DNA from 2 places in the Undibacterium sp. GW821-FHT11B02 genome. Region 1 is predicted to be linked to the other one. Evidence: predicted binding sites of a transcription regulator. Region 1 holds the regulator's gene; the other holds the start of a gene.
What was found. Region 1 encodes LexA, which represses DNA repair genes until DNA is damaged. Its sites were predicted from a motif close to ACTGTATNNNNATACAGT; they were not measured.

Region 1 (15,696 bases):
ACGACAATTTGTGCCACGCCCACATCGATTGTTAGTGTTACCGGCAGGGCACACGCTGACGCCAAGCCCTGCGCTGTTGGGCGCATGCTTTGTTTCAGTTGTGGGAGCCAGGTAGTCTTCACTATCAATCCTAAAAAATTAGCGGCCAAATGCCGGAAATGTCTTGTATGTTGGAGCCGTTTATGCTTACTACATGTGATGATTTGATCTTGCCATAGTTAATTAAAAAAATCTAGCTTGTCATGGCGAAATAATGGTATTCAATGTTGTTTTTATGCGGCATCCGCAAAACGCATGCAAGTCCTGTATCATCGCAGCCGTCGAAGTGAGGTTCGATCATGCCCAATATACATACCGAAACACCGAATTCATCAGCACCACATCAGCGTATTAAAGCTGAGATGCGTATCCGCGAATTAATGGCGGAAAACAAGATACGCTCGGTGTCTGCTCTGCATCGTTTGCTGATAGCCAAACGGGTGACGGTCTCGCATTCCCAGTTGTTGCGTATTGTTGATAACAAGGCAGAACACTGGAAAGTGGAATTCATTGAAGCTTTTGCCGAGTTGTTTAATTGTTCGGTGCAGCAACTGTTCAGGTTTGAGCTGGTCAGACAAACTGATGCCAGTAATATGCAGCCTGGTGACGGAGTCAATCAGCAATCAGCTGATTGAACCTTGGTATCCCGGCATGCAAATCAACATTTAAAGACGCGATGCTGCCAGTTTGGCCAAGTCCAGCAATTGTGCATCGCTCAGATTGGCTTTGCCTGCTTTATTCCATCCCATGGATTGTATCCAGACTGCCTTGCCACTCTTTTTAAACACCACGTAGGGAATGGGGGAACCAGGCTTGGTCTGAAATGCATCCGAACCCAGTCCGCTGATGCTGCTGCCAAACTTGCCATATTGCTTGTTCCAGAAATCAAACATTGAGGCATCTTGTATCATCACCATGGTGATCAGTTTTTTGTCGGTGTTGGCAAAGTTAAGTTCGCCACCCGCACCCTTGGCCGGGTCTTTGGCAACTGATTGCACACCAGTTAATCCTGTCGTTTTTTCTATGTCTGCTGTGGTCAGTAAGTCGGCAGCTGTGGCGGTGCAACTCAGTGCCAATAGTAACAGGCTAACGAAAAGTGATTTCAGGTGCACGGTCATGGTATTCCCTTTCAAGTAGCGAGACGTGAAGAGCAAGTTCTATAGTGTAATCAAAATTGAATTGTTTTTTCTGCATCCTAACATAGGCTATCAGCATCAACTGGAATTTGATTTCAGTTCATGAAGCCGTCATAAAAAAAGTGTATAGTACTCATAGCTGCTGTACATGCAACCGATATGCATGATGGCAGTGAGGTGGGCCTTGTTCGTGTTCAAACGAACAAGCCACCGTCCGGATACCTGATTTTGACGTGAAAGCATTAGTCTGCTTTCACGTTTTTATTTGTGCGTGGCATATTGCTCGCGGAAATTGCCCGGGCTGGTGCCTGTCCATTCCTTGAACGCATGATTGAACGTGCTTTGTTCCTGATAACCGAGCAGGAAGGCAATATCAGTCAGGCTGTACTCTGATGTCTGTAGGTAATCTTCCGCCAATTCCTTTCGAACATTATCCAGCAATTGCTGGAAGCTGATGCCAGCTTCACTAAGCTTGCGTTGCAGTGTGCGCTGGCTTAGCGCGAGCTCTTGCGCAATCAGCGGCAGTCTGGCCTGGTCTTGCGCCAGTTTGCTGGCAATGGCTGCACGTACCAATGCAACGACGCCGCTTTCAGTTTGTAAACGCCGCTTTTCCCTGAGTAAATGTTCTGCATGCTGCTGTAATACCGGGTACATGCTGACATCAGTATTCGGCACCTGCCAATCCAGCAAGGCTGTCGGGAAGCGAGCGCAATTCAAGTCAGCATCAAAATGCACGTCTGGCCCAAATACTCTGTGGTACTCATCCAGTTTGCCGGGTGAGGCATGCATAAAAAGAACCGGGACATACGGCAAAGTGGATCCGGCAAACCAGTTACCAAATATGCGAACGCCAGCGAAGACACTTTCTACCAGATGTCTGCTGGCATGTGGGAAATGGCTATGCCATTGATATTCTGTCAGATCGGCATCCGTCACCAGGCTGGAACGACCCAGATCATGCGCCAGGCTTTCATACCGCATGGTGTGCTGGAAGGCTTGCCCAAAATCCTTACAGCTCATGAGTATCATGCCGTACACATTATAGGTACCCAGCTTGACACGCTCGCCGGTATGCAAGCCAAAAAAAGGGTCGTCGCTAAGCAGGGCAGCTGCATCCAGCAATTTTACATAGTCTGTCGCAGCTATCGATTCACGCATATGTGTCAGCGCATTCTCATCCATACCTGCCAGTGTCGCCAAACTGCGCAGGCACAAACCATGTTCTCCGGCCAAATCCAGCAAAGGTTGCAGGTATGCAGCGGCAACACGTCCAGATGACGTATTGCCCAGATGCATAGTGCTGGCGTGATTTGGCATATTAAAACAAAACCCCTGTCATGAATGCACAAGACATTCGTTGAATGCTTGCTTAAGCTGGAAACCCTGCTTGTGAGTCAACAGACGATGCAACAAGTATACCAATTGAAACTTAAATGGAAGAGTAAAAATGCGACGTTGGAATGGCTGGGGGGACGACAGTATCACATTTGCCTTGAATGCAGATGCACTGGAATTTTTGCGTGACCGCATAGGCATGGGCGTTGTACCGACTGACGCAAAGCTGAATCAGCTTTGCCAGCAAGTACCAGTAAGCAGGCTGCTTGAGCACGCCCTGATTGATACCAGTCCAGAGATTCGCCTGCGACACAGCAGCGGACAGAGCGTACCAGACTGGTTAAAAATGCGTTACGGTAAAATACAGCCCTTCCCCGATGGCGTCGCCTACCCGGAAAGCAGTGAAGAACTACGTACGCTGCTGAATTATGCAAGCCTGCACAATATCACCCTGATCCCCTACGGTGGTGGTACCAGTGTTGTCGGCCATCTGCAAGTCATCGCGAATGATTATCCGGTACTGAGTGTAGACATGTCACGCTTGTGCGGCCTGCTTGACCTGGATAAAGAAGCGCAACTGGCACGCTTTGGTGCTGGCACATTCGGCCCTGATATTGAGGCGCAACTGCGCGCGCATGGGTATACCCTCGGGCATTTCCCACAATCGTTTGAATATTCCACCTTGGGTGGATGGGTGGTTACACGTTCTTCCGGGCAGCAATCCCTGGGATATGGCCGCATAGAAAACCTGTTTGCCGGTGGCAGGGTGGAAACACCGCAAGGGCGATTGGATATCCGCTCATTTCCTGCTTCGGCAGCCGGGCCGGATTTGCGTGAAATCCTGCTGGGTTCTGAAGGGCGCATGGGCATATTGACAGAAGCCACGGTACGCATACGTCCTTTACCGGCATGTGAAGAATTTCATGCCGTCTTTTTTCCTGACTGGGATGCAGCACAATCAGCCATCAGGGCCATTGTACAGGCCGACCCCGGTTTATCCATGCTGCGCTTGTCCAATGCTACCGAAACGCTGACCAGCCTGACATTGGCAAGCCACAAAAAAATGATAGGCGTGCTGGAGGCTTATCTGCGCCTGCGTGGCTACGGATCAGAAAAATGCCTGCTGTTGCTAGGAGCCAGTGGCGACGCCGCACATGTGCGACATGTCATTAAATCGGCAATAAAAATTGCACAACGCTGGCAAGGTGTACATGTTGGCCGTCGTATGGGCGAAAAATGGAAGCAGGGGCGTTTCAAGAATGTTTATCTGCGCAATAGCCTATGGGAGCAAGGCTATGTCGTGGACACAGTAGAAACTGCCTGCGACTGGCCCAAAGTCAAAGGCATGATGCTGGGTATGGAGCAGGCAGGCAAAGACGTTATGGATAGCGAAAATGAGAAGCCACATGTATATACCCATTTGTCCCACCTGTATGCGCAGGGGGCCAGCGTCTATACCACCTTCGTCTATCGGCTGAGTGGTGATTTTGATCGCGATCTGGCGCGCTGGTACAAACTTAAAACCGCCGTCTCCAAATTCATCGTGTCTCATGGTGGCACCATCAGTCATCAACATGGCGTTGGTCACGATCATGCTCCTTATCTTGCTGCAGAAAAGGGTGTGTTGGGCATGTCCAGTATGCGTCAACTGTACCAGCATTTTGATCCGCAAGGCATCATGAATCCAGGCAAACTATTGCCGACAGAAAAAGCCTTGCCATGAAAGCAGAAGACAGTAAACAAGACAGGCAAGCCGACCATATCGCGGACTTGTTGGGCGAAGACTGGGATGTGCTGGTGATAGGTGGCGGCATTACCGGTGCTGGCATTTTGCTGGAAGCAGCAAGACGAGGCTGGAAGGCTTTGCTGGTCGAGCAAAAAGATTTTGCCTGGGGTACGTCAAGCCGTTCTTCCAAGCTGGTGCATGGTGGGCTGCGCTATATGCAGCAAGGAAAAATGGGACTGACGCTGGATTCTGTCCGCGAAAGACAACTGCTTTTACAATCGCTTGCAGGCCTGGTTGACCCGCAAAGTTTTGCTTTTGCCCATTACAAAGGGCGCAAGCCTGGGCGCTGGCTGTTTTCTTTCGGGTTGGCCATTTATGACTGGATGGCAGGCAGACACGGACAAAAAAATACCCATCGTTACCACCAGTCACAAGACTTTTTGATGCTGGCACCGCATATTGAGCGTCGTGAACTGCTGGGGGGCTTGTGCTATCAAGATGCCAAAACCGATGATGCACGTCTGGTATTACGGGTCTTGCAAGGAGCCAGCGCAAAAGGCGCGCAAGCATTGAATTATGTATGTGTCGAAAATATCTTGTATCGTGATGACCACGCTTACGGCGCATCATTGATCGATGCACGCGACAAGCGGCGGTATGAAGTAAAGGCGAAAGTCATCATCAATGCGACTGGTGCATGGGCCGACAAGCTGTCCCCGCAACAAACGCCAGCTTGCACATTGCGCCCCTTGCGCGGCAGTCATCTGCTGTTGTCCGCCTGGCGCTTGCCTGTGGCGCAAGCCATCAGTTTCATGCATCCGCACGATGGCAGGCCAGTATTTGCCTACCCATGGGAAGGTATCAGCCTGGTGGGTACCACCGATGTTGACCACCGTGACGGTTTGAAGACCGAAGCAAGCATGACAGCAGAAGAGGTCAGTTACCTGATGCAGGCACTGGATTTCCAGTTCCCGCAATTGCAGATCACACAGGACGATGTGATTTCCTGCTACGCTGGCGTACGCCCTGTCATTGATGGTGGCAAGGCAGACCCATCGAAAGAAGGGCGTGACCATGCCATATGGCTGGATAAGGGATTATTGACCGTCACCGGCGGCAAGCTGACGACCTTTCACCTGATCGCGCTGGATGTTATGAAAAAAATTACACCTTTGCTTCCAGTGTCGACATCTGGTGTCACAGACATCGCTTTATTTCCTGACACACTCACCTTGCCCAACGATATACGGCTGGACAAAACAAAGAAGATGCGCCTGCAAGGGCATTATGGGGCTTTGGCCACTGCCGTATTGACCGCAGCAAGGGCCGGGGAGTTGGAATACATACCTGGCACCCTGACCATGTGGGTAGAGTTACGTTGGGCTGCACGTTGCGAAGCCGTTGTGCACCTGGAAGACTTGCTGTTGCGCAGAACCCGCATAGGTCTGCTGTTACATCAAGGTGGGCTGGCCTTGTTGCCACGTATCAGGTTAATCTGTCAGCCGGAATTACAATGGCATGATGCACGCTGGGACGCAGAGCAGGCGGATTATCTGCAACTATGGAACAGGTATCATGCATTACCAGCCAGCAGTACGCAAAGTTTTACTGACATCAACACAAAAGATCAATGTCCGAACAAACAATTTTAGCCATAGACAATGGTACTCAGAGCGTCCGGGCCATCCTGTTTGATTTGCGCGGCAATATCGTTGCCAAATCACAGGTGCCGCTGAATGCCTATTTTTCGGCGCATCCCGGGTGGGCTGAACATCACCCTGAAGATTTTTGGCAGGCAGTATGCCTTGCCTGCCAGCGCTTGTGGCAAATGCCAGGTATTGCGCCAGCCAATGTGCTGGGCGTAGCAGTGACTACACAGCGCGCTACAGTGATCAATCTGGATAAGCATGGGCAGCCCCTGCGCCCGGCCATGACGTGGTTGGATCAAAGACGTACCGACATAGTGCCTGCCGTGAATCCCCTGTGGCTTACCGCTTTCAAACTCGCCGGGGTTGCCAGCACCATTAATTTTTTCAGAAGCGAGGCAGAAGCCAACTGGATCAAGGCCCATCAACCAGAAATTTGGGACAAGACAGATAAATACCTGATGCTGTCAGGCTATCTGAACCATCGTCTGTCTGGCAATTTTATCGATTCCGCAGGCTCGCAAGTCGGCTATATTCCTTTTGACTACAAAGCCCTTAAATGGGCTGGCAAGCTCGACTGGAAGTGGCAGGCACTGGCGGTCAGGCGAGAAACCTTGCCCGAACTGGTAGCGCCCGGCACCGTCATGGGCCATATCACCGAAGCCGCCGCTGCCGCAACCGGCATACTTGCCGGCACACCTTTGTTAGCGGCAGCTGCCGACAAGGCATGCGAAGTTATTGGTGCTGGTTGCCAGCAGCCAAACATAGGCTGCCTTAGCTATGGCACGACAGCCACCATCAACACCACCAGCAAAAAATATTTGGAAGTCACACCCTTCATACCGCCTTACCCGGCAGCGATTCCCAATTTCTATAGCACCGAAGTACAGATTTTCCGTGGCTATTGGATGGTCAACTGGTTCAAGGAACAATTCGGTCATCACGAGCAATTGCAGGCAACAGAGCAGGGCATCGCCCCCGAAGCGCTGTTCGATGAACTGGTGAATGCCGTACCACCAGGCTCGATGGGCCTGATGCTGCAACCGTACTGGTCACCAGGCATCAAGATACCGGGGGCAGAAGCCAAAGGAGCCATCATCGGTTTTGGTGACGTGCACACCCGTGCCCATATGTACCGCGCCATACTGGAAGGGTTGGCCTATGCCCTGCGCGAAGGCAAAGAACGTATAGAAAAACGTAGCGGTGTCGCCATTACCGAATTGCGCATTTCTGGTGGAGGCTCACAAAGCGACGCAGCCATGCAGCTCACTGCCGATATTTTTGGCTTGCCGACTTCACGTCCGCACGTCTATGAAACCTCTGGTCTGGGGGCTGCAATTGATGCAGCAGTAGGCTTGGGCCTGCATCCGAATTTTGATGTCGCCATCAAGGAAATGACACGCATAGGCAAAACGTTCGAGCCGATTGCCCACCACCATCACATCTACAACGAGCTATACCATCGCGTGTACCAAAAAATGTACACCCGCCTGCAACCTTTGTATAAAGAGATACAGCAAATTACCGGCTACCCCAAAATGCATTGATATGGCATGGGAGCATGGTTTGCTGTTGGATGGATTTATTGGGTTGGGTAGGTGCAGGTTTTACACATTAAAGACTTTTGCCCATAACTAGAGACATTACCTATGAGTAAAATTGATTTAGAGTTTCTGGATGAAATTTTTCATCGGGCTAAAGTAGAGTCAGAAATTCCAGGACATCAAGTTCATGTAGTGGAATTATTGCAACTATATTTGGTATGCAAACCAGAACACGCCAGTGCTTGGGCGATTTACGGCGAGGCATTACGCGAACTTGGCAGGCATAATGAGGGCTTAAGCGCGTTAACACAAGCTTATGAACTTGCTCCGCAAGGTTACAAGGGATTCATTGCAATGCAAATTGGTGTTCTTATCAAGGATTACCGCTCTCCCAAAGAAGCGGATGCTTGGTTTGACATAGGCACCAAGTGTTTGGGGCATAACTCGGGTTGGCCTTGGGTCATAAAAGGGGAAAATTTAGTTTCTCTAGGTAAGTTTGATGAGGCAATTACATGCTTTGAGACTGCGCAATTTGGTGGGCACGATCAAAAAGATGAGGCTCTATTTAATTTAGGGCTAGCTTACCGAGCCACGGGAGACTACAAAAAAGCAATTCTTTGCTTTGAGAATGCAATACAAATCACTCCAAATTATGAAGATGCAATAAATGCGTTAGAGGGCTTGAATGGATTGGATGAAACACTGAAGTTGGCATTGGAGTTACGAAAAATTATTAACCAAGTTCATTAATGAAGGTTGCAAACCTTCCCGAGTCTCAAAAGATAAAATCACGAAGAAGAAATGCTAAAAATAAAGCGCTAATGGATTTAATTATGTTACCTAACGAATCGCAGTTGGGCGATATTGAGTCTGATTTATGGGCGGAAATGAAGATTTTTGATAATGAACAATTATGTACTGAGTTAAATGGGCAGGACATAATGAGGCAATTTGCTGCTGCGAAGCAGCTTCAGTTGAGTGGAGCAACTAATGAGGTCTTCAAGTTTCTTATTGATCTTCTGAAGGACGTAAATAGTTCACGTCGAAAGGTGGCAGCATTTTGCTTGGGCCAGTTAGGTACGCCTGATCGTCCTTTTGCTGATGAGACTGTCCCGTTATTGATTGAGGTAGTAAAGAGTGATGCTGAATCGAACGTCAAGGCTGAAGCAATTACAGCACTTGGTTATCTTGGTGACTATCGAAGTATCGATTGTTTGATAAGCGCAGCAAATGAAAAAGATACAGGAATGCGAATTTCCGTTGCTTTTGCTCTAGGGAATATTCGTGATAAAAAATGTCTTGGTCCATTGCTAATGTTGACAAATGATGCTGATCTTGAGGTGGTTTCTTGGGCCGTTTTAGGCTTAAAACTCCTTGATGTCGATTCCTGTGCTGTGCGAGATCGTTTTTTTGAATTGGCTGTATCCTAAGGACGATGAGATATCGGAAGAGGCGATTTGTGCTCTCGCAGGGTGGCACGATTTACGTGTATTGCCTGCAATAATCGATAAGCTTAGCCAATATGAAATAAGTATCGCTGTTTTTGAAGCGGCGGGTAATTTGGGGGATAAAAGACTGCTGCCTGTATTAAGTGAGTTACTTAATGATTTTGGGGAAGATTCACCGATTCCTCTTAAGCAAGCTATTTTGAAGCTTGAAGCGATAGAAAATCGAATTTAATTGTAGTATCTTCGATTTGATCTAATTTCAGAAAATCTGACCAAAAAGGCGAGGCTACCTGACGCCCCAGACCAGCCAGAGCTTCAGCTATGACGCCGTTGCTAACCGCAGCACCAAGACAAATAAAATGGCCTGAAAAAAAGTGGAGAAGAATGATCGAAAAGGGAATGGAAATAAGAGGGATGATTGTTGATGACGGCACCACACAAGAATAAAGAATTTTCTCTATCTTTAAGGATGACGCATCCTGAGCTAGATTTATTGGTATTTTCTGATCTTATTGGACTGATTCCATGGAAGTGGAATACTGCCGGGGAAGTAAGAAAAACTAAAGACGGCAGATTGTTGGGTGGAGTACACAAACAGTCTTTTTGTACATGCACATTAGATTTTGATCAGGATGATACTTTGGAGGCTGCCATCAATCGAACGCTTGACCTACTGGAGTCGAAAAAGAGCGACATTGTTAAAATGACGTCTTCCGGTGGTCAAATGAACTTTTTTATTGGATGGTTTTTTGAAGGGACTGCTGGATTAATCTTTGATTGGCAAATCCTTCGCAGGATTTCTGATTTAGAGATTTCTATTCAATTGGATGCATATGGCGCATTTTTAAAGTAATGCATCATGTAAATACCGTTGACGCGATAGTGTAATAATTTGCGGGCGCGTGGCACACCTCGCTCCCATCGTATTTTCTCCCGAATTGGCATCGTCCGATTTTTGCGAGATTGAGCAGACTTTTTTTCACTTTGCCGTCATGGCATTTAGTGTGCCCAGCCTCACTTAAATCATACCGACAATAAATTGTCCTCATGTTGAATGCTGTGTGAAAAAGAGAGGGGCATGACGCCCCCGAACGATATGATGATTGACTGCCTATTGACCTTTGATGTTGGTACTACCAAAAAAGTTTGAGGACGAGCCAGGCGTGATCCGGATGAGAGGGGAGGATCACACCCAGGCTGTCCTCAAACCCAGTTTCTCATCAGGCCGACTGCCAGGCCTTCCAGAGCAAAATCTTCTTCGGTATCGCCAACCCTGATGATGGGATAATCGGGGTTTTCTGGCATCAGTTCGATCAGGTCGCCGGTTTTCTTGTAGCGTTTTACAGTCACATCGTCGCCCAGGCGGGCGACAACGATTTGGCCATTGCGGGCAGTGTCGGTTTTCTTTACTGCCAGTAAATCGCCATCAAGTATGCCGGCATCGCGCATGGACATGCCGCGTACTTTCAGCAAAAAGTCAGGCTTGGCAGAGAACAGGGCGGGGTCCACATGGTAGGTGGATTCTATATGTTCGCTGGCCAGTATGGGGGAGCCGGCAGCGACACGGCCAACCAGTGGCAGGCTTAGTTGCATCAGTGCCGGATGTGGCAGGGCCATCTGTATGCCGGGGATGTGGCTGGATAGTTCGGATTCCAGCAGGCGTATGCCACGCGAGGTGCCAGCGGCGATCTCGATCACACCTTTGCGCGCCAGTGCTTGCAAATGTTCTTCTGCGGCATTGGTGGAGCGGAATCCCAGTTCTGCGGCGATTTCTGCACGGGTAGGGGGAAATCCGGTGTTTTGGATGGCGTCCTTGATCAGGTTAAGGATTTGTTCCTGGCGGGCAGTAAGTTTTAGCATGGTGATTTCTAATGTGAATGTGCTGTATAGGCAAGCAGTCTGTATTTTTATACAGTAAAGCTGAATATGCAAGTCAAAATCCGCAAAGAGCAGCAAAAATGTGAAAAATTACGTCATTCAAACAGGCAAATGGTGGCTTTGCCTGGCTAAGTCACTGATCTAATTGATCAAAATGAAAAACTGGGTTATTATTGTCGGCTTTCCTCTTCCCGCACTCGTCTTGACGCCGAGGCGGGCTATTTTTATTGTCCACAAGGAGAATATATGCGTCATTATGAAATCGTATTTATCGTACATCCCGATCAGAGCGAGCAAGTTCCTGCAATGATCGAACGCTACAAGGCAAGTGTTGTAGCTCGTGGTGGTCAAATCCATCGCGTTGAAGACTGGGGCCGTCGTCAATTGGCTTACATGATTCAAAAACTGGCGAAAGCGCACTATGTTTGCTTGAACATTGAATGCGATGCTGAAACTCTGCTCGAGTTGGAAACAGCATTCAAATTCAATGATGCTGTCTTGCGTCACCTGACAGTCAAACTGAAAAAAGCAGAAACAACACCTTCTCCAATGATGAAAGCTGTTCAGAAGGAAGATGCTGCAAAAGCGCAACGTGTTGAAGCGCCTGCTGCTTAATTATTCATTGACAGAGGTCGTGTAAAAAATAGTGAATCAGCTGAAGCTTGTAGCCCGGATCGTAGAGAAAACCGCATTGCGGTACACACCGGCCGGTATACCGATAGCTTCTGCGACATTGATGCACAGTTCGGAAACTCGTGAGGCGAACACAGTTCGACAGGTTGAGTTTGAAATTTCAGCGGTAGCGGCAGGGGAGATTTCCCGCCAATTCAATGAAATTGCTCTGGATGTGCCGGTGGAATTTACTGGTTTTTTAGCACGCAAAAATCGCAATAGCAAAAGTCTCGTTTTTCATGTCACTGAATTCGGGACACCTTTACTAGATTAGGAGCCAAAAATGGCATTCGGTAAAAAATTCGACAAAAGCAAATTGAAGCAAAAGCGTCAGCAACAAAATCCTTTGTTCAAGCGCAAAAAATTCTGCCGTTTCACTGCGGCACATGTAGAAAAAGTTGACTACAAAGACATCGACACACTGAAAGACTTCGTGCAAGAAAACGGCAAAATCATGCCTGCACGTCTGACAGGTACTAAAGCGTTGTACCAACGTCAAGTTGATACAGCAATCAAACGTGCACGTTACCTCGCGTTGCTGCCATACACTGATTTGCACACAGCGTAATTGACGACAAGGTAAAGGAGAAAAATATGCAAGTTATTCTGTTGGATAAAGTCGTTAATCTCGGCAATCTGGGTGATGTAGTTCGTGTAAAAGACGGCTATGCCCGTAACTTTTTGATTCCTCAACGTATGGCTCGTCGTGCTACGACAGCTGCTGTTGCTGAATTCGAAGCAAAACGCGCTGAACTGGAAAAAGCAGCAGCCGCCAAATTGGCAGCAGCACAAGCTCTGGGCGAAAAACTGTCTGGTTTGACAGTGCAAATCACCCAGAAATCTGGTGTTGATGGCCGTCTGTTCGGTTCCGTTACTAACTCTGACATCGCTGAAGCCCTGACAAAACAAGGTTTTGCGGTTGAAAAAGCACAAGTACGTTTGCCACAAGGTCCTTTGAAGATCGCTGGCGATCACAGTGTTTCCGTTGCATTGCATACGGACGTAGTTGTTGACGTTATCGTTTCTGTATTGGGCGAGCACGCTTAATTTGCTTTTTGCAAATTGCTGAAGAAAAAGCCGGGAAATCCCGGCTTTTTTGTTGTGTGGGGGATGTTTTTTCTTGTTTTGTTGCTTTGGTGGTGTTTGTCACAATCTTGTCACAATCTTGTCACAAACAAGCCTATTTCCCTCACGTTGTATTGTCTGGCAATTTGATTTAACGGTTATAATGCGCGCCATGAAAGCTGGTTCTGATCCTCAAGTTGACGCGATACGCGTCCCCCCTCATTCCATAGAAGCAGAGCAATCTGTCCTGGGAGGCTTGTTGCTTGACAATGCCGCCTGGGATCGTATTGCCGACTTTATCAGCGAAGAAGATTTTTATCGCTATGACCACCGCATCATTTTTCAATGCATGGTCAAACTCATCAATGCCTCCCGCCCTGCCGACGTGATTACCGTGTTCGAAGCCCTGAATGGCATGAACAAGGCAGAGGATGCCGGTGGCCTGAGTTACTTGAATGCCCTGGCCCAAAATACGCCTTCCGCCGCGAATATCCGTCGCTATGCCGAAATCGTGCGTGACCGTGGTGTGCTGCGCAAGCTGATCACAGTGTCCGATGAAATTGCTGGCAATGCCTTTAACCCGCAGGGTAAAGAAGTCAAGCAAATGCTGGACGAGGCTGAATCCAAGATTTTTGCCATCGCCGAAGAGGGGGCCCGTGGTGCCCAGGGCTTCCAGGCTATCCAGCCTTTGCTGACCCAGGTGGTAGAGCGAATTGATGAGTTGTATAACCGCGACAATCAAAACGATATTACCGGTGTGCCTACCGGTTTTGCTGATCTGGATAAAATGACCTCTGGTCTGCAGCCTGGTGACTTGATCATTGTTGCCGGTCGCCCATCCATGGGCAAGACTGCGTTTTCGCTGAATATCGGTGAAAACGTGGCGATCGACAGTGGTTTGCCGGTTGCCGTGTTTTCCATGGAGATGGGTGGCGCCCAGCTGGCCATGCGTATGCTGGGTTCGGTAGGGCGTCTGGATCAAAGCCGTCTGCGCGTCGGTAAGTTGACGGATGAAGACTGGCCGCGCCTGACGCATGCCATCCAGAAAATGAATGATGCGCAGCTGTACATCGATGAAACCCCGGCGTTGAGCTCGATAGAATTGCGCGCCCGTTCGCGTCGTCTGGCCAGGCAGTGCGGCAAGCTGGGTCTGGTGATTGTCGATTACTTGCAACTGATGTCAGCCAACTCTGCCGGTGAAAACCGTGCGACCGAGATTTCTGAAATTTCCCGGAATCTGAAGGGCTTGGCGAAAGAATTGCATTGCCCGGTGATTGCTTTGTCACAGTTGAACCGCTCGCTGGAACAGCGCCCGAACAAACGTCCCGTCATGTCCGATCTGCGCGAATCCGGCGCGATTGAGCAAGATGCCGACGTCATCATGTTTATTTACCGCGACCAGGTTTATAACCCTGATTCGCCGGACAAGGGTACGGCAGAAATTATTATTGGTAAGCAGCGTAATGGCCCGATTGGCAGTGTGCGTCTGACCTTCCTGGGTGAATACACCAAGTTTGATAACTATGTGGGTAACCTGTCGATTTACGGTGATAACGAATAAGTTTTAATGTCAGGAATTTCGTTTTAGTAGTTAGTGGTGGATGCAGCAAAGTCTGAAACAGTGAAAGTGGTATCAGCAGCACAACCACGTTGTCTGGTCCCAGATGTTGTTTTTATTTGTTTGCATTTGCCTGAGCAATTCTAGAAATCTTCTATTTTCAGTGAGAATAAAATGTTTGGACGCTTGATGCCCACTGAGGGCAAATTTTTTGAACTCTTCAACCAGCACGCCGAGTTATGTGTCAAAGGCTCCAAGGAGATGGTTGCCCTGATGAAGAATTTTGACGATCTGGAAAATCGCGTGCATGCGATTGAAGGCATCGAAAAACAGGCTGATACCGTCACCTATAACACGATAGAGTTGTTGCATAAAACCTTCATCACACCGATTGACCGTGACGATATCCACAAGCTGATCACCCGCATGGATGACATTCTGGATTTGCTGGAAGATGCAGCACAAACGATCTCCCTGTACGACATCCGCGAAATCACACCAGAAGCCAAGCGCCTGGCCGAGCTTTGCCTGGCTTGTTCGGAAAAAGTCAAAGCGGCGGTTGCCTTGCTACACAGCATGGACAATTCTCGCGAGATCCTGGCAATTTGCGAAGAAATCGATCGTCTTGAGTCTGATGCCGATCACGTCATGCGTGCTGCCATGTCCAAATTGTTCCGTGACGAACCGGATGTCCGTAACCTGATCAAGCTGAAAGCCATTTACGAGATCCTGGAAACAGTCACGGATCGTTGCGAAGATGTGGCCAACATCATCGAAGGCATTATTGTTGAAAACGCCTGATTGCGGCTTACCCCAACAGTAAAGCGCAAGCGGCCCGTGCCTGCCTGTGCGCTCTCAGCAATTATTGATGTATTTATTAAAACTCCCGCTTGAGCGGGAGTATGCAAAGTTGAGTTAATCTTATGCAGAACACCGTACATATCAGCATTTATGTCATCGCCTCTCTGGTGGTGCTGGCTTTGCTGTTTGATTTTATGAATGGCTTCCACGATGCTGCCAACGCGATTGCAACAGTGGTATCGACAGGCGTCTTAAAGCCACAGACTGCGGTTGCCATGGCAGCCCTGTTCAACGTGATAGCCGTTTTCTTCTTTCAGCTAAAGGTGGCCTCCACCGTCGGCAAGGGGACGATAGAACCAGCCATGATTGATCATTATGTGGTCTTTGGCGCATTGGTAGGGGCTATTTTCTGGAATCTGGTTACCTGGTATTTTGGTATTCCTTCGTCTTCTTCCCATGCGCTGATCGGTGGCCTGGTTGGTGCAGCGGTTGCCAAGGCAGGTACCGGTGCGCTGGTATCTTCTGGTTTAATCAAAACCATTGTCTTCATTGTCGTATCCCCGTTATTGGGCTTTATTTTGGGCTCGCTCATGATGTTGCTGGTTTCCTGGCTATTTGTGCGTTCAACACCTAGGAAGGTGGATAAATGGTTCCGTCGCCTGCAATTGATATCGGCTTCCATGTACAGCCTTGGACACGGCGGCAATGATGCGCAAAAGACCATGGGTATTATCTGGATGTTGCTGATCGCAGGCGGTTATTCTTCTGGTTCTGATCCCTTACCTTGGTGGGTTATCCTGTCTTGCTATACGGCAATCGGTATGGGTACTTTGTTTGGTGGCTGGCGT
Region 2 (15,696 bases), on a different contig from region 1:
AATTCAAGCAGATAGGTGCAGAAATCAAACAAGGCGTGTGGCTGGGCCTTTTTCTGGCCTGCATAGGTTGCCTGATATTGATCTTCCCGCAGGGCTTGTTATCCATCGCCAAGGCTTCGCCGACATTGAATGACAAGGCAGCACAATACTTGCAGATATTGGCCATTGCCCTACCCGCCACATTGGGTTTTCGTATTTATGGCGCACTCAACAATGCAGTGGGCCGCCCCAAAATGGTCATGGCCATACAACTGGCAGCACTGGCGATTAAAATCCCGCTCAACACCCTGTTCATTTTTGGTGGTCTGGGCATACCCGCCATGGGCGGCCCCGGCTGCGCTGCCGCCACTGCCGTCAATGCCTGGCTGATGCTGATCACCGGCTGGCTCATGCTCAAGCACGTCAAATATTATGAATTGTTTGCCCTGTTTGGCAGCGGCTTTGTCAAACCCAACTGGAAAGCCCTGCGCAGCCTGCTTAACCTTGGCATACCCATGGGCTTAAGCTATTTAATCGAAGTCACCGCCTTTGCCTTCATGGCCCTGTTTATCGCCAGGCTGGGTGAGATAGCCGTATCTGGCCACCAGTTGACCGCCAACTTCGGCACCATTTTATACATGCTGCCACTATCCATCGCCAGCGCCACCGGCACCCTGGTGGCACAAGCCATCGGTGCCAAACAAATGCAGGCAGCCCGCGTTACCGGCAATGCCGGCATCATCCTGGCGGCCATGCTGGCCGTGCCAATCGGCATCACCATCTGGTTCAGCCGTGGCCTGATCCTGCACGCCTATACATCCAACCCCCTGATCATTGCAGCCGCCCTGCCCCTGTTCACCTTTATATCGGTGTACCAGATTTTTGATGCGATACAAGTCACCACCGCTTTCATCCTGCGTGCCTACAAAATTGCCATCGTCCCCACCATCTTGTATGCCTTTGCATTGTGGGGCTGCGGCCTCGGCGGCGGCTTCATCCTGGGCCTGGACCCTTACCATATCAGCCCCACCTTCCTCCACGGTGCAGCCGGTTTCTGGATGGCCAACAGCACCAGCCTGGCCATCGTCGCCTTCAGCCTGTGGTATTACCTGCGCATCGTACAAAAACGCTTCCCTACCCCCGCCATGTGGCGCAGGAACGTGAAATTTGAACGACCAGACATCAGCCCATAATACGGGCATAAACACAAACCGAAAGCCGCAGATTGAGCACCCGCTTGCAAAAATCTGACAGCTCTGTCATAATTTCGGTCTGCGTTGCCGAGATGGCGGAATAGGTAGACGCACGGGACTCAAAATCCCGCGCCGCAAGGCGTGCCGGTTCGATTCCGGCTCTCGGCACCAAATAGATGTTTTAAGACATCCAGTAACATACAAAGCAACCCGTGTTTCTCTATGAAGAACGCGGGTTTTTTGTTTATTAGCGTCCAAGTAGATTTATTACCAGCCAATTTTTTTGCGTCCATAATTGAATCCAGCAATTCTATGGACTCAAAATACCAAAATTAGCACACCAAACCAAAAGATAAAATTAATACTTTATCCGTTGGTGGTGGCATGTATTTGAACATTGCACCGACTTGCGCAAAGAACTGCAGTTTTTGTTTTACTCGTGGCGTTGCTGCTCTTGCATGACGGAATTCTGTATGCCTTCTATGATTTTTTCTTTTTGCATTTTTTGTAAAACGGCTGTCAGTGCTGGTACCAGCGCCTCATGTTTTTTGTTGAGATAATGGAATACAGGGAAGGTGGCAAGTGGTGGCGTGAGTACTGTGATGTCTGTTTGCTTCATTTCAGCCAATGCTGCGAGGCCAGATATGCGGTTTGCAACGACAATATCAGAACGTCCTAGCAACATCTTTTGAAATGCCTGGCGTACCGTAGGGGCTGGTTCCAGTTTCATGCCTACGGTGTTTTGCTCGATGATTTTAATGCCTTTGACAAAACCTATCGTGTAAGGACGCAAGCTGTCCCAGTTATTGACGACAAAATTAGTGCCATTGGTGAAAATAACAATTTCATAGCTAAGCAAGGGTACTGGCACGATGACCAGGTTGGGATAGGTCCTTTCCATACCCAGCTTACGGTATAGCTCGCCATCCATTTCGCCATTGTTGGCACTCCGCAAGGAACGTTCACCGGGCAAATAGTGGACAACTAAATGCCAGCCCAACCTGTGGTATGCGGCTTCGACAATCTTTTCTGCGATGCGGGTTGCGGGATCTTTTTCTATGAGTGTCGATATTTGCAGGGTCTTGCTGTCTTGCGCCAGAACACTGAAAGGTGCCAGCCCTGACAAGGAAGCAAGTTGTAATAAAGTTCGTCGCTGCATGCCCAGTTCCTGATAAGCAATTGAATGATGCTTAATTGAATGATGCTTACATGGTACAGGATAGGACGAATTTTGAACAAAGGCACGTATGTTTCATTTCGCCAAACATGTAATTTGTCTTACCTCAAGCACTATCGTCATTCAGATAATCTACGGCACTGTTTCGCAAGCGCAAGTGTGTAAAATCGGTTCAAAACAATGACATGTCACTCATCTATTTCACTCAAAAATGAAATAAAATTAATACCTTCTATGTAGTGAGCTGGTTTCAAGCGAGGTCGATGATGAGCGCGCCGGTACCTTTACAGCAAGCTAAAGCAGAGCCACAGCAAAGAACGCCATTAGCACCACAAACCGGGGCTGAACTCGCCACCGGGTTTGTCGACGCCCGCCCTCAAGCTATTGCGCAACGGCAACGTCAGGAAATGGCGAATAATAGCCCTCAGGCGAAGCAACTGCTTGCCTACCAGCATATGATGCAAAACGGTCCGCGATCACTGCAACTCAAATCCATGCAGGCATTTATCTCGCAAAGATATGAAGACGAAGATTCGGTACAAAACAAACCGATCACGGTACAAAAACAAGAAGAAGAAAAACAACCACTGCAAGCGAAACTGGCAAGTGAAGGTACCCTGCAATCCGTTGACGAAACTACTCCAGAACGAAATAACACAGGCCTGCCAAATCAACTCAAGGCAGGTATAGAATCTCTTTCAGGCATGAGCATGGATCATGTCAAAGTCAACTTTAACTCTGACAAACCGGCACAGCTCAACGCGCACGCTTATGCTCAGGGCAGTGACATTCACATCGCCCCTGGGCAAGAGCGGCATTTACCGCATGAAGCCTGGCATGTAGTACAACAGGCACAAGGCAGGGTCAGACCGACCATGCAAATGAAAGAAGGCACACCGCTCAATGATGACCAAGGTCTGGAAGCAGAAGCCGATGTGATGGGTGCCCAAGCGCAGGCAATAGGTGGCCCTTTGGTGCAAGCTGCGAATATTGATCGCATCCAATCTGCACCTATTCCATCACCTGCGAATAACACCTCCAATGCTATCCAGATGGCAACAGCTGAGACTATCGACAAGATCAGTTACGAGACCGAAGATTTTTCCTATGAAGATGAAAAAACAGACCGGGAACGCGTATCCAAAGTAGTCATTATGGGAAGAAACAAGCGCGATGAAACAGCACCAGCTACCGCTCACAGTTTCTATAATTTTGACGAAGGACAATATGAAGATATGGAGGGCTATCACAGTGGACATGTAGCTGCCCGACAGTTTGGTGGCACTTACCGCGACATCAATATGGTTCCCATGTTGCCTAACTTTAATACGGGTGAGTGGAAAAATGTTGAAAACAAGCTCGATACGTATATAGGCAGCAAGAAGATCACGATTAAACCTGAATACGACGATGACGATGATGGCCGCGTACCGAATCAAATCGCAGTTGACATTGATGGTGTCGAATCATTTACCGTCGATCACGCGGTAGTAGAGCGTGAAAAATTTGATAAAAAGACGACTGACTTCATTGGCAAAGAAAGCAAAGTCAAGAAAAACAAAGATTACGCATTAGAATTCCTGGAAGAGGCGCACGGCAAGGGCTGGATTCCAGATAACTATAAGGATTCGCCTTACCTCCCTCTGGATATTTTATGGCTCAACGGTATCAACGGGGAAGGAAATCCTGGTTCCCGGGTTGGCTTTAAATCATGGCAAATTGACTGGCTCATCAGATACAATCGCAACCTCAACGGCGGCGATATGGAATCAGATGCCTGGGTCCCACATTCAACCGAGCCACATCAGAAATTGTGGGAAGCTGGCCGCCTGAGCAGGCCAGAAGCAGACCATATTGTTCCGAACTTAAGCGGCGGCTCCAATCTATTCACCAATGCCCGCATGGTCAGTTGGGAGCTAAACAATAAGCTGGAACGCAATGTTGATCCGAACTCGAAATATTTGAAATGGTGAACTTCATCTGAAAAAAATCTGTGTAAGGTCCACGCTACAGCTAGTTCACGATATATCAGCTACAAGATTCGTCCATATCAGCAAAAACAGCTTCAGCGTCACGGAATTGGTCATGTTTAATTTCAAGGTGTCCGATTGCGATTATTTTTGGAAAATCGATTCTTCCTTGAAGTTCTGCGGAGGATATAACATCTGTCAAATTCCGTATGCCTCCGCCAGCCTCAAAGGTCGTCATCAGGGATCGCCATTCTGCAGTCGTTTTATACCTATGCTCATCCACCAAATGCTTATTCAAGCTACGGTGCCATCTTTGCTGCATATCCCGTAGGGATCTTATCCAATTTCATTATGGCTCGCAATTGCCGTCTGCGCCCTAACTATGTCAGCGGCAATCAATGGTCGATGTTCAACAGGAATTGCATTGTGCAACGGCATCAACTGGACTCTTTGTCCTTCAAATTCAGCCGTACCCACGTGGGTTTCCAAGGTGGTGACTGCGGCTCTAAAATCATTGACTTGCTGATGTAAGGTATTGGCAGTAACAATTCTTTCCATATCTACAGCGATTGGGCCTCGATTACCTACTGGTATGGCATTACGTAATCCTCTAAGGATTTCGAATTGTGCGTCGTATCCATCTTGCCCAGCAAGCGCTTCCAGTTGCGGGATAGCTGCACGGAATGTACTAATTTGCTGATGCACGGCTTGGGCTGCACGAAAGCGTATGACATGTGCATTGACCAAATTACGCCTGCCTTCAGGTATGGCATTGAACAAACCTGTCAAACGTTCATTTTCAGCCTGATAACCATCCGCACCAATCACGGCTTCCAAATCAGGAACAGCTAGACGGAATGCATTGATCTGTTGATGCACGGTATTGGAAGTAGCAATTCTTTCCAGGTCTACAGTGATTAAACCTCGATTATCTACTGGTATGGCATCGCGTAATCCTCTAAGGATTGCCACTTGCGCATCATATCCATCCTGCCCGGCCAGCACTTCAAGTTGTGGAATGGCCGCACGAAATGCAATGACTTGCTGATGCACAGCTTGCGCGGCACGGAAACGTACGGCATGTGCATTAACCAAATTACGCCGACCTTCAGGTATGGCATTGAACAAACCTGTCAAACGTTCGTTTCCAGCCTGATAACCGTCATTGCCAATCACGGCTTCCAGTTCAGGAACAGCTACACGGAATGCATTGATTTGTTGATGCAGGGTATTGGCATTACCAGCCCTTACCATGTCAGCCACAATTAAACCCCTGCTGAGCTGTGGTATGGCATTCCGTAATCTTCTGAGAACTTCGACTTGTGCATCATATCCATCTTGTCCTGCCAGTGTTTCCAATTGTGGGATCGCTGCACGGAATGTCATGATTTGCCGATGCACAGTCCGGGCAGCCTGGAGGCGTATGTCATGCGCATTGACCAAATTGCGTCGTGCTTCGGGTATGGCATTGAACAAAACTGTCAAACGTTCATTTTCTGCCTGATAAGCATCCGTGCCAATCACGGCTTCCAGTTCAGGGACAGCAGCCCGGAATGCATTGATTTGTTGATGCAGGGTATTGGCATTACCAGCCCTTACCATGTCAGCCACAATTAAACCCCTGCTGAGCTGTGGTATGGCATTGCGCAATCTTCTGAGGACTTCGACTTGTGCATCATATCCATCTTGTCCTGCCAGTGCTTCCAATTGTGGGATTGCTGCACGGAATGTCATGATTTGCCGATGTAGCGTCCGTGCGGCCTGGAGGCGTATGTCATGCGCATTGACCAAATTACGCCGGTCTTCAGGTATGGCATTGAACAAAACTGTCAAACGTTCATTTTCAGCCCGATAACCATCCGCACCAATCACGGCTTCCAAATCAGGAACAGCTAGACGGAATGCATTGATCTGTTGATGCACGGTATTGGCAGCTTCCACTCTTTTCATCGGTGTGCGAATCAACTCTCTGTATTCTGCACCAATGCTGGCAAGAAGCAGATTCAATGCCGTTGCCCTGTCTCCAAAATCTGCTGCGCCAATTGCTGCAACAAATTGCCCTGCCAATCGACAGTATCTATTTAAACGTGTTGCCGCCTGAATTTCTGCAACGCCTTGCGTAAATACTGCGGAGTGGTGTGCAGCAGGTGCGGGTTGAGCCCCGGCCCCATATATGGGAGCTAATCTCTGGCGTTCAGTCCTGACCGCTAGCCGTTTTGCAGCAAAACCAGCATTGCCTATCAGGCGCTGCAATTCAGCCAGCGACGCGATGAAGGCACGTAATTCTCCAGGCGTGTTCGCATTCTGCACGTGCAAGGTTGTACCAATCGTTCCGTGCAGGTCGCTAGCCATATGTCGGCGATGAAATGTCTGCGCCGGAAGTCTGGTTCCATACATTTCAAATTGCCAGTTACGATTCGTCGCGTTTTCGTCGCCAACAGAATAGTTTTCCAGGGCAAGAATATCTTCACCATCTTTTAAAATGACGCCGCCCCAATGAAAAGTCCAGGCGTCAATATCTGCGCCATCGGCACGCTCCGCGCCATCATCATCGCGCGCCCGACGATTCCGGAAGCCTGGTAATCTATATTCAGTAACGGTAGTATAACTATCACCAACTTCTGGGCTGGCTGATTCATTGATGCGCGCAAACGCAGCAAATTGCCGTTTGCCTTCAGGGGTCAACGCTGTATAAGCTTTCCAGGCAAAATCGGGGCGCGCAGAAAAATGGTTCTCAGGCGTGCCGACAACTCCCACCAACCCCCTAAAACGTGCGTCATTAAAGATGTCGGCATTCAACATATTTGCTCGCGCATTACCCAAAAGAAACGGGCCAATACTACTGACATACACCTGCATGCTCAATCGATGTGTAGTGGTATCACCTCTGACTCCTTCACCCGGCACTTCCAAGGCAGACCCTCCACGCAATGCGGGCGCCGCACCGGGCGGTGCGACATTCACTCGTCGCTCATCGTATCCCATAGCCGTCTGGGTACCAGTAATCGCTTCTGCTGCACGCCGGCAATCAGCTGGCAATGCAATTCGCCCATCAGGACTGACGCTTGGCTCCTGTATCTCATCTCCGACTACAATCTGACCTTGTTCAACTCCACTTGATCGCAAAGCTCGCTGCAAGTTACGCGTCTCAATTTCTGTGGGCGCTGGAATCGCCGCATATACCCTCAAAATCGCTTGTAATTCTGCTTCTGAAGTTGTTTGCTCGCGCGCGTCGCCTGTCCGATTTGGTCCAAGCATACGCTCATGGAAACCGACGCCACGTTGTGTCACTCTACGGCGATTGTAAGCATCAAGATTAAACTCCGGGCTCACTTTAACCAAGCCGATGCCGCCAACTACCCGACGGTCACCTGTACCCAAGGTAATCATGCTGCCATGCCCACCAGACGATTGAAGTTGCTGATTTGCATTCCGGACCAGATCAGGTGATGCCAGTAAGTCTTGGCGTCCCCGGTACACAATGCGCCCGTGTTCAGATGTTTTTCTTCCATCTTCTCCAGCTACATAACGTTGCACCACATATGCTGGTTCCGCAAACGACGCTGTATTGCTGACACTTGATCTTGGTTGTAAAAGGCCACGCTCCCCCATGGACATGGACGCTGCTTTCGCGCCCATGGCATCGGCTTCTGCTTCCAGGCCAGTGTTGTCATTCACCGCCAGGCCATCTTTCATCTGCATGGTCGGGTTAACTCTACCTTGTGCCTGTTGCACTACATGCCAGGCTTCATGTGGCAAATGTTTTTCCTGGCCGGGGCTGACATGGATGTCACTGCCTTGCGCATAGGCAAACGCATTCAATTGCGCAGGTTGTGAAGAGTTGTAATGCACTTTCACATGATCCAGGCTCACGCCGGAAAGTGATTCGATACCTGATTTAAGTTGGTCTGGCAGACCGGTACGGTTAGGTGACTTAGCGTCACCCTTCAACTGGGTTTGTGCACCCATCATCTGCGTTGTGTCATTTTCTGAAAGCGGTGACGTAATTTCTTTTTCGTCACGGCGCATCATTTGGGCCATGGCCCGCATCTGCATGGCCTGCGGGCTGGCAGCCATCACCGACAAGTGCGCTTTGAGCTGTGTCGCCTGCCTGCTATTGTTCGCCATATGCTGGCGCTTTTGCTGTGCAAGGACCGATGATCTGCGGTCTGTTAATGCAGTATCAGATTCAGTAGTTGACTTTGTCTGTACCAATTGCGTACGGGCTGATTCAGCCCGTAATTCGCTTTTCGCAGTTGGCACGGCAGTTTTCATTTGCTCTCTCTTGCGAGGTTATCCTACTACTTGAATTAGTATCTGCGTCGTCGGTCTGTCTCTGTACTATCGCCGTCTCATGTTGTCATTTTCTGGTGTAAGGGAGTACACACGAATGTTTGTCTGGTAGGCAGCGTGTCATTATTTTATGCTACTTTAGCAATTTTTCGCATAAATTCTAATCTGTGTCAACCACTGGCTCCTTCAACCATTCGATCACAATGCGGCAATCTGCGCTGGCGTCAACGCACCGTAATAAATGCGCAGCTCGTCGATTAAGCCATTGAAATACGGGTCCGCCGCATATTGCGAGCGACCAAGCCAGTTCTGATTTGTGCTACTCATGCGGAATGGCGCGGTCGTCATCGCTGTGTTGGTACCAACGACAACGCCGTTCACGTACAAGATGCCAGTATCCCCTTTCAAGCTTACGGCGACATGTGTCCATATGCCAACCGGCAAAGCTGTTTTGCCGACTATAGTTTGCTCGCCTACACCGCCGTTAGTGGTTATAGAAAAACGCACCGTGCCAGCACTGCTTTTCGGTGTCAAAAACAAGTAACGTCCAATACCCGAGCCGAAATCAAAAATGCGCTGCCAGTTATCACCACCGTTCCAATAAATCCAGGCGGCAATAGTGCAATCGGCGACATCAGATAGCAAATCATTCGGCAAGCTAAGGTAAGCGCTTTTACCTTCCAGGGAAACTGCATTGCCAAGTTTCCCTTTAGCCCAGGTCGCACCATGTAAGGTCCCATTACGCGCATTGCCACTGATATCTGCCGCAATGGTTCCGCTGTCGGCATCGAAATTCAAATAGGTATGCAACTGTACGGCTGTAATTGCCTTCACTTCGTTCGACTTGACGGTTTCACCTGTTGCGGTCGCGGCAGTCACTACATAGAAATAGGTTCCGGCTGCCAAGCCGTTGTCAGTAAAAGTCAATGGATCAGCAATGTTGCCCGCGACCAGGGTATAAGGTCCACCTGCCGTCGTGCTGCGCATAACACTATAGCTAGTTGCAGAGACCGTACCCCACCAGGACAAAATGACTTTCCCATTTGTTACATATGCCGTCAAACCACTCGGCGCGACATTGGCGGCAATCGGGTCGCGCGTACAAGTCAGTGTGGTGTAGCCCAATTGATCGTAACCACCGCTGTTGGGTCCATAATTACCGCCCCCACCTTCGGGGGACACCAGGTTCATGAATTTTTTCGTATAAGGTGCAGACAAGCCTCTACGATTGGCGTAATGGTGATAAATCAACGCCCACCCGGGCCGCTGCGTTCCTATCGATGCTACCGAAAATTCGGTGTTGTAGACGCTACCGTTGGTATAGGGAGAAAACGGCACACTGTAATACGTCGTACCACTCTCGATCAGGTTGCCCTTGGCTACATATTCGGCAGCGGCCAGCACACGGTTATTATCGTAACCATACAAATCTACGCCTTGATTCCATGCCATTTCACAAATAGTGGCCAGCAATATCATGCTCAGGGTATTGTGCCCCTGATCTCGCCCGGATTCCTGAGTCTGACCAAGGTAGCCAGGATGGATATAATTTACCGTATTGGCTACACCTCCATTGCCCAGACCATTTTTGAAATAATTAATCCCGGCATCGAACATCGCCTGGTTATCACAAAGTACGGCTATAGCGAGGATAGATGCAAGCCCACACAGGTCCCAGTTAGAGTAGACCAACAAGCTAGACGGCGTAGTCAACATGCCGCTATTCATCGAATAAAAAACGTTCGTCATCATGCCCTGGAAACGCGTAAAGTCTGCAGTTGCCCAACCAGAGTAGTTACGCATGATTTCACCTGCATTGGCAAACTGGTAGCCTTGCAGACCCGCCGCCAAAAAACCATCGAAGTAACCATCGCGCCAACTGATACTGGTCAGCGTCGATGACCATGCGTTCATAATCTGCACCGCCTTTTCAGCGTAGGCTGCATTGCCAGTAACTTTCCAACGCAAGGCACATGCATAGGCCGCAGCGACGTCGTTAAACAGTAACGCGGAATTATCGGCATTCGGTGGATTATTCCGGTAAATTATCGCCTGGGGCCTGGGGTTATAACTCAGGCTTGCATGACTGTTTGAGATCAGGATATTCCAGCTATCGATCCAAGGCGACGCATTCGCTGCAACCTTTGCTGCCATGCGATCAAAATCGGGCTGTGTATGCAATAAGCCCGGATGGTGAAACGCTGATGTTGTTGATGTTGTTGATGTTGTTGATGTTGTTGATGTTGTTGATGTTGTTGCAGTTGTCGATGTCGGAAGTGTCGACGCAGACCCCGCCCCGCCTCCGCCACCACAAGCCGACAAAGCCAGCCCCGCAAATGCAAGCATGAAAGCACGACGCGATGCATCGTCAATATTTGCACCAGTCAAATCAAACCCTGTCGACGGAGAAACCGGAATTTCACTCAACGGCGACTCGAATTCAATTTTATGCTGCATGCTATATCCTCGCTCTTGCTTCATTTAATAATTTCGTTTATTTATGGCGGATTTAATAATCCGATATTTCCAGTCTCAACAATCGCACCACTCACCCGGAACATTGATGTCCATCGCATGAACATGTATCAAATTGCGCATGTCTCTGTTAATGTTTGACATACTCATCGGAAATCGCTCGTCCGTAATCTTTCAATACCTGTGCTCATCCACCAAATGCTTATTAAAGCTGTACTTGCTACCGCCTTGCAATACGTCAGTCAGGCGTTTGGGGTTACCGGCTGAGATGAAGATGTCAGCGATGCCGTCTTTGACGCGGAACTTGGTGGCGGGGCTGAGGATGTTGTTGGCCTTGATCATCAAGTGACGGATAATTTTGGCTTTTTCGCTACAGATAAGGAAGTGGTTTTCTTTTCTGAAGTTGGTCAGCGGGATGTTGAGCCACCAGCCTTCGTCATTACCATAACGTACAACTTGTGAGAATTGGGTGTTGCCATCGTTCAGGACGTTGGCTTGCAGGGAATCGTTGGCAATCTGTATAGCTTCGGTTTTGTTCATTTTTTGTCTTCGGTGGGTATTTGGGCGAGGTAATGAGCAGAATTACTGCTTGGGTATGCAATGGAAACCCATCCCCATCCCTGCCTTCCCCTTGAAGAGGAAGGAGTATATGGCGGTATTTTAACCGCTGGACCTTCAATACAGACGGAAATGCTCGCGGTTCTCGTTTACCCTACATGCCACATTGCGTTAAACTGTATGCATATACAGTTATTTAAACGCCCCCCCCTGCCTCATGCTTGCCAATCTGGATAATCCTTTTTACTACCTTGAAAACTTCCAGACAGTGCTGGATTGGGTAGCTGGTCGCTATGCGGATTTGCTGGTGCAAGATGAGCAAGACTTTATCGCCCGGTTTGCCGGTTTGCCGCAGACATCACGTGCCTTGTATGTGCGTATGGTGATGCGCAAGGGCTGCGTGTTCAGGGCCAGCAAGCTCAATTATGCAGAGATTGGTGATACCCGTGCAGCCATGCAAGCGCTGGTAGATATGGGCTGGGTGCAGGCTGATCCTGCGATTGATATTGTTGGCTTGTTTGATTTGCTGCAAAAGCCAGAACTGGCACTGGTATTAGCGATGACGCCTGCTGAAAAGAAATTGCAAAAGGCAGATCAACTGGCTTTGCTGGGCCAGCAGCATACCGGCAGCAAGGCATTTTCTGACTGGTGTGCGGGTATGGATGATGTGGCTTACCAGGTGTTGAACAAGGATTTGTGTGACCGGCTGCGGCTGCTGTTTTTTGGTAATCTGTATCAGGACTGGTCAGAATTTGTGTTGTCTGACCTGGGTATTTTTCAGTATGAGAAGGTGGAGTTTTCTGCGGCGTCGCGTGGCTTTGGCAGCCGTGCTGATATCGACGCTTACCTGGCCCTGCATGCCTGCCGCGAGGCTTTCCATGCGGAGCAACCTGTGCCTGATGTCTTGGCGCAATTGGCTGCCACTGGTCTGCATGCACAGGGCAATGCCTGGCTGGCCAGCCGACGTAACCGTTTGCTGTATCAAATTGGTGAGCATTTAGAAAAGCAAAAAGACTGGGCGCTGGCGCAGCAAGTATATGCGGACTGTACTTACCCAGGTGCGCGTTTGCGTGCCATACGTGTGCTGGAAAAAAGCGGGCAAACCCGGGCGGCTTTTGATTTGCTGACGCTGGCGCAGCAAGCGCCTGAAAGCGAGGCAGAACACCAGCAGATGTTGCGCATAGCCCCGCGCCTTGCGCGCAAGCTGGGTCTGGCTAAAATGGCTGCAACAACCAGCACACTACCAACAGAACTAGCTTTGCGCCTGCCGTTTCCACAAGAAGATTATGTGGTTGAATATGTGGTGCGTGATCATTTAAGCTGTGATGAGGCACCAGTGTTTTATGTAGAGAATGCGCTGATCAATTCATTGTTTGGCTTGTTGTGCTGGCCAGCGATTTTCAAGGCAATACCGGGGGCTTTTTTTCATCCATTTCATCGCGGGCCTGCAGATTTATTGAATGCAGATTTTCAGGTGCGGCGGGCAGATGATTTTGCTGCCTGTTTTGCGCAGCTGGATACCGGCGCCTACCGCCAGACCATACGCGCAACCTATGCCGCCAAATTTGGCCTGCAATCACCCTTTGTGTTTTGGAATACCTTGTCTGAAGACTTGCTGGATATGGCGCTGGCATGCATACCGCCGCAACACTTAAAGCATAGTTTCGAGCGCATCTTGCTCGACATCAGGACCAACCGTAATGGATTCCCAGACCTGATACAGTTTTGGCCGCGAGAGCAACGTTACCAGATGATAGAGGTCAAAGGCCCTGGAGATAAGCTGCAAGATAACCAGAAGCGCTGGCTGGATTTTTGTGCCATGCATGGTATGCCCGTCACGGTTTGTTATCTGGAATGGCAAGAGGCTGATCAGTGAGTGCTGACGGCTATACCGTAGCCGTGCGTGCGCTGTGTGAATTCACGGCCAAGCAGGGTGACCTTGATTTACGCTTTACCCCCTCACCCACTGCCGAGCAAGGCATGGCCGGACATACGACGGTGGCCTTGCGCAGAAACAGTAGTTACCAGCGCGAAGTCAGACTTGAAGGCCAGCATGGCAGCTTGCAGGTACGTGGCCGTGCCGATGGTTATGACCCTGACTTGCAACAGGTGGAAGAAATCAAAACCTATCTGGGTGACTTGCACACCATGCCAGACAATCACCGCCATTTGCATTGGGCGCAGGCCAAGGTGTATGGGCATTTGTTATGCCAAAAATTGGGTTTGCAAAAGATCAGTGTGGCACTGGTGTATTTCAATATACAAAGCCAGAAAGAAACGGTATTGCAGCAGGCACTTGATGCTGCGGAGTTGGCGACTTTTTTTGCCCTGCTGTGTAGCCGTTTTATTGCGTGGGCAGAGCAGGAAGTGACTCACCGTGCAGCGCGTGATGTGGCATTAGCGAACATGGTTTTTCCGCACGCGACATTCAGGCCAGGGCAAAGGCAACTGGCTGAAGCCATGTACAAGGCCAGCAAACGCGGTTGTTGCCTGCTGGCGCAAGCGCCCACCGGTATAGGCAAGACGATAGGCAGTTTGTTTCCACTGTTAAAAGCCACGGCAGAACATAAGCTGGACAAGATATTTTATCTGGCAGCAAAAACCTCAGGCCGGCAACTGGCTTTGCATGCGCTGGCCAACATACAAAACAGCACCCCATCGTTGAACCTGCGCACGCTGGAGCTAGTGGCAAAAACCAAAGCCTGCGAATACCCGGAAGCCGCCTGCCATGGCGATGCCTGCCCACTGGCCAAAGGCTTTTATGATCGCCTGCCTGCGGCCCGCGCTGCTGCTGTTGAACAGCAATTACTGGACAAGGAAGGCTTGCGCCATGTCGCCCTGGCGCACCAGGTGTGCCCCTATTACCTGGGCATAGAAATGGCTCGCTGGGCCGATGTCATCATTGGTGACTACAACTATTATTTTGACATCTACGCTTTACTGTATGGTTTAAGCGTGGTGAATGACTGGCGCGTGGCCGTGCTGGTGGATGAAGCACACAATATGGTGACACGGGCGCGCCAGATGTATAGCGCAGAGTTGCAGCGTGATAGCCTGAAACGCTTGCGCAAGACACCACCGCCTGCTCTCAAAAAACCTTTGGATCGCTTGTATCGCGCGTGGCTGCAACTGGAAAAAGAGCAGGATTCTGATTACCAGGCCTATGCCGAAATACCAGAAAAATTGCTGGCCGCATTAACCCGTCTGTGCACAGACATTGGCCTTTACTTTGCCGACAATCCCAGCCAGTTAGCACCTGATCTGCAGCAGTTTTATCTGGATGCCTTGTTGTTTAACCGCCTGGCAGAAAGCTTTGCTGACCATTCATTGTTTGATATCAGCAAAGAACATGGCACATCGACGCTATGCATACGCAATATCGTGCCGGCAACATTTTTAACACCGCGCTTTGCGGCCAGTCATACGACCGCCTTATTCTCGGCCACGCTCAGTCCCTGGAATTATTATTGCGATACCTTGGGTTTGCCAGATACTACCGCCTGGGTGGATGTGGAATCGCCTTTCTCTGCGGATCAATTAACCGTACATATCGTCGACAAGGTATCCACCCGCTATGCCGACCGTAGCCATTCTGTTGCCCCCATCGTGGCTTTGATGGCGCAACAATATCATGCACAACCCGGCAATTATCTGGCGTTTTTCAGCAGCTTTGATTATCTGGCCCAGGTCAGTAGCAGCTTCATAGATCTGCATCCAGATATCCCCGTACGTTTGCAAACCCGGCGTATGAATGAATCTGATCGTGAAGATTTCCTGGCGCAATTCACTGAAGACAGCCAGGGCATTGCCTTTGCGGTGCTGGGCGGCTCTTTTGGCGAAGGCATAGATTTGCCAGGTGCTCGTCTGATTGGTGCCTTCATCGCCACACTGGGCCTGCCGCAGCTTAACCCCATCAACGAACAGATCAAACTGCGCATGGACAAGATTTTTGGCGCGGGTTATGACTATGCTTATCTTTACCCTGGTCTGCAAAAGGTGGTGCAAGCTGCCGGGCGCGTGATACGGCAGACGGATGATAAGGGCGTAGTGT

Region 2: AC1RVX_RS26860 (VRR-NUC domain-containing protein) is a predicted target of LexA. The motif match lies at 11,821-11,838, and genes of this name have one in related genera.

Annotation. Positions count from the first base shown of each region.
Region 1 is NZ_JBXASD010000009.1:273,997-289,692, forward strand. It holds gene AC1RVX_RS20380 (hypothetical protein) at 1-122, opposite strand, end outside; gene AC1RVX_RS20385 (helix-turn-helix domain-containing protein) at 339-674, shown strand; gene AC1RVX_RS20390 (hypothetical protein) at 705-1,157, opposite strand; gene AC1RVX_RS20395 (AraC family transcriptional regulator) at 1,437-2,492, opposite strand; gene AC1RVX_RS20400 (FAD-binding oxidoreductase) at 2,623-4,233, shown strand; gene AC1RVX_RS20405 (glycerol-3-phosphate dehydrogenase/oxidase) at 4,230-5,888, shown strand; gene AC1RVX_RS20410 (FGGY-family carbohydrate kinase) at 5,867-7,429, shown strand; gene AC1RVX_RS20415 (tetratricopeptide repeat protein) at 7,532-8,176, shown strand; gene AC1RVX_RS20420 (HEAT repeat domain-containing protein) at 8,176-8,856, shown strand; gene AC1RVX_RS20425 (hypothetical protein) at 8,837-9,106, shown strand; gene AC1RVX_RS20430 (DUF4279 domain-containing protein) at 9,299-9,727, shown strand; gene lexA (transcriptional repressor LexA) at 10,078-10,734, opposite strand; gene rpsF (30S ribosomal protein S6) at 10,999-11,367, shown strand; gene priB (primosomal replication protein N) at 11,399-11,698, shown strand; gene rpsR (30S ribosomal protein S18) at 11,708-11,992, shown strand; gene rplI (50S ribosomal protein L9) at 12,019-12,471, shown strand; gene AC1RVX_RS20460 (replicative DNA helicase) at 12,662-14,050, shown strand; gene AC1RVX_RS20465 (DUF47 domain-containing protein) at 14,222-14,848, shown strand; gene AC1RVX_RS20470 (inorganic phosphate transporter) at 14,971-15,696, shown strand, end outside.
Region 2 is NZ_JBXASD010000017.1:29,520-45,215, reverse strand. It holds gene AC1RVX_RS26900 (MATE family efflux transporter) at 1-1,172, shown strand, start outside; tRNA gene AC1RVX_RS26895 (tRNA-Leu) at 1,259-1,343, shown strand; gene AC1RVX_RS26890 (substrate-binding periplasmic protein) at 1,606-2,331, opposite strand; gene AC1RVX_RS26885 (DNA/RNA non-specific endonuclease) at 2,613-4,322, shown strand; gene AC1RVX_RS26880 (hypothetical protein) at 4,378-4,557, opposite strand; gene AC1RVX_RS26875 (eCIS core domain-containing protein) at 4,656-8,594, opposite strand; gene AC1RVX_RS26870 (LamG-like jellyroll fold domain-containing protein) at 8,811-10,958, opposite strand; gene AC1RVX_RS26865 (hypothetical protein) at 11,262-11,627, opposite strand; gene AC1RVX_RS26860 (VRR-NUC domain-containing protein) at 11,863-13,521, shown strand; gene AC1RVX_RS26855 (ATP-dependent DNA helicase) at 13,518-15,696, shown strand, end outside.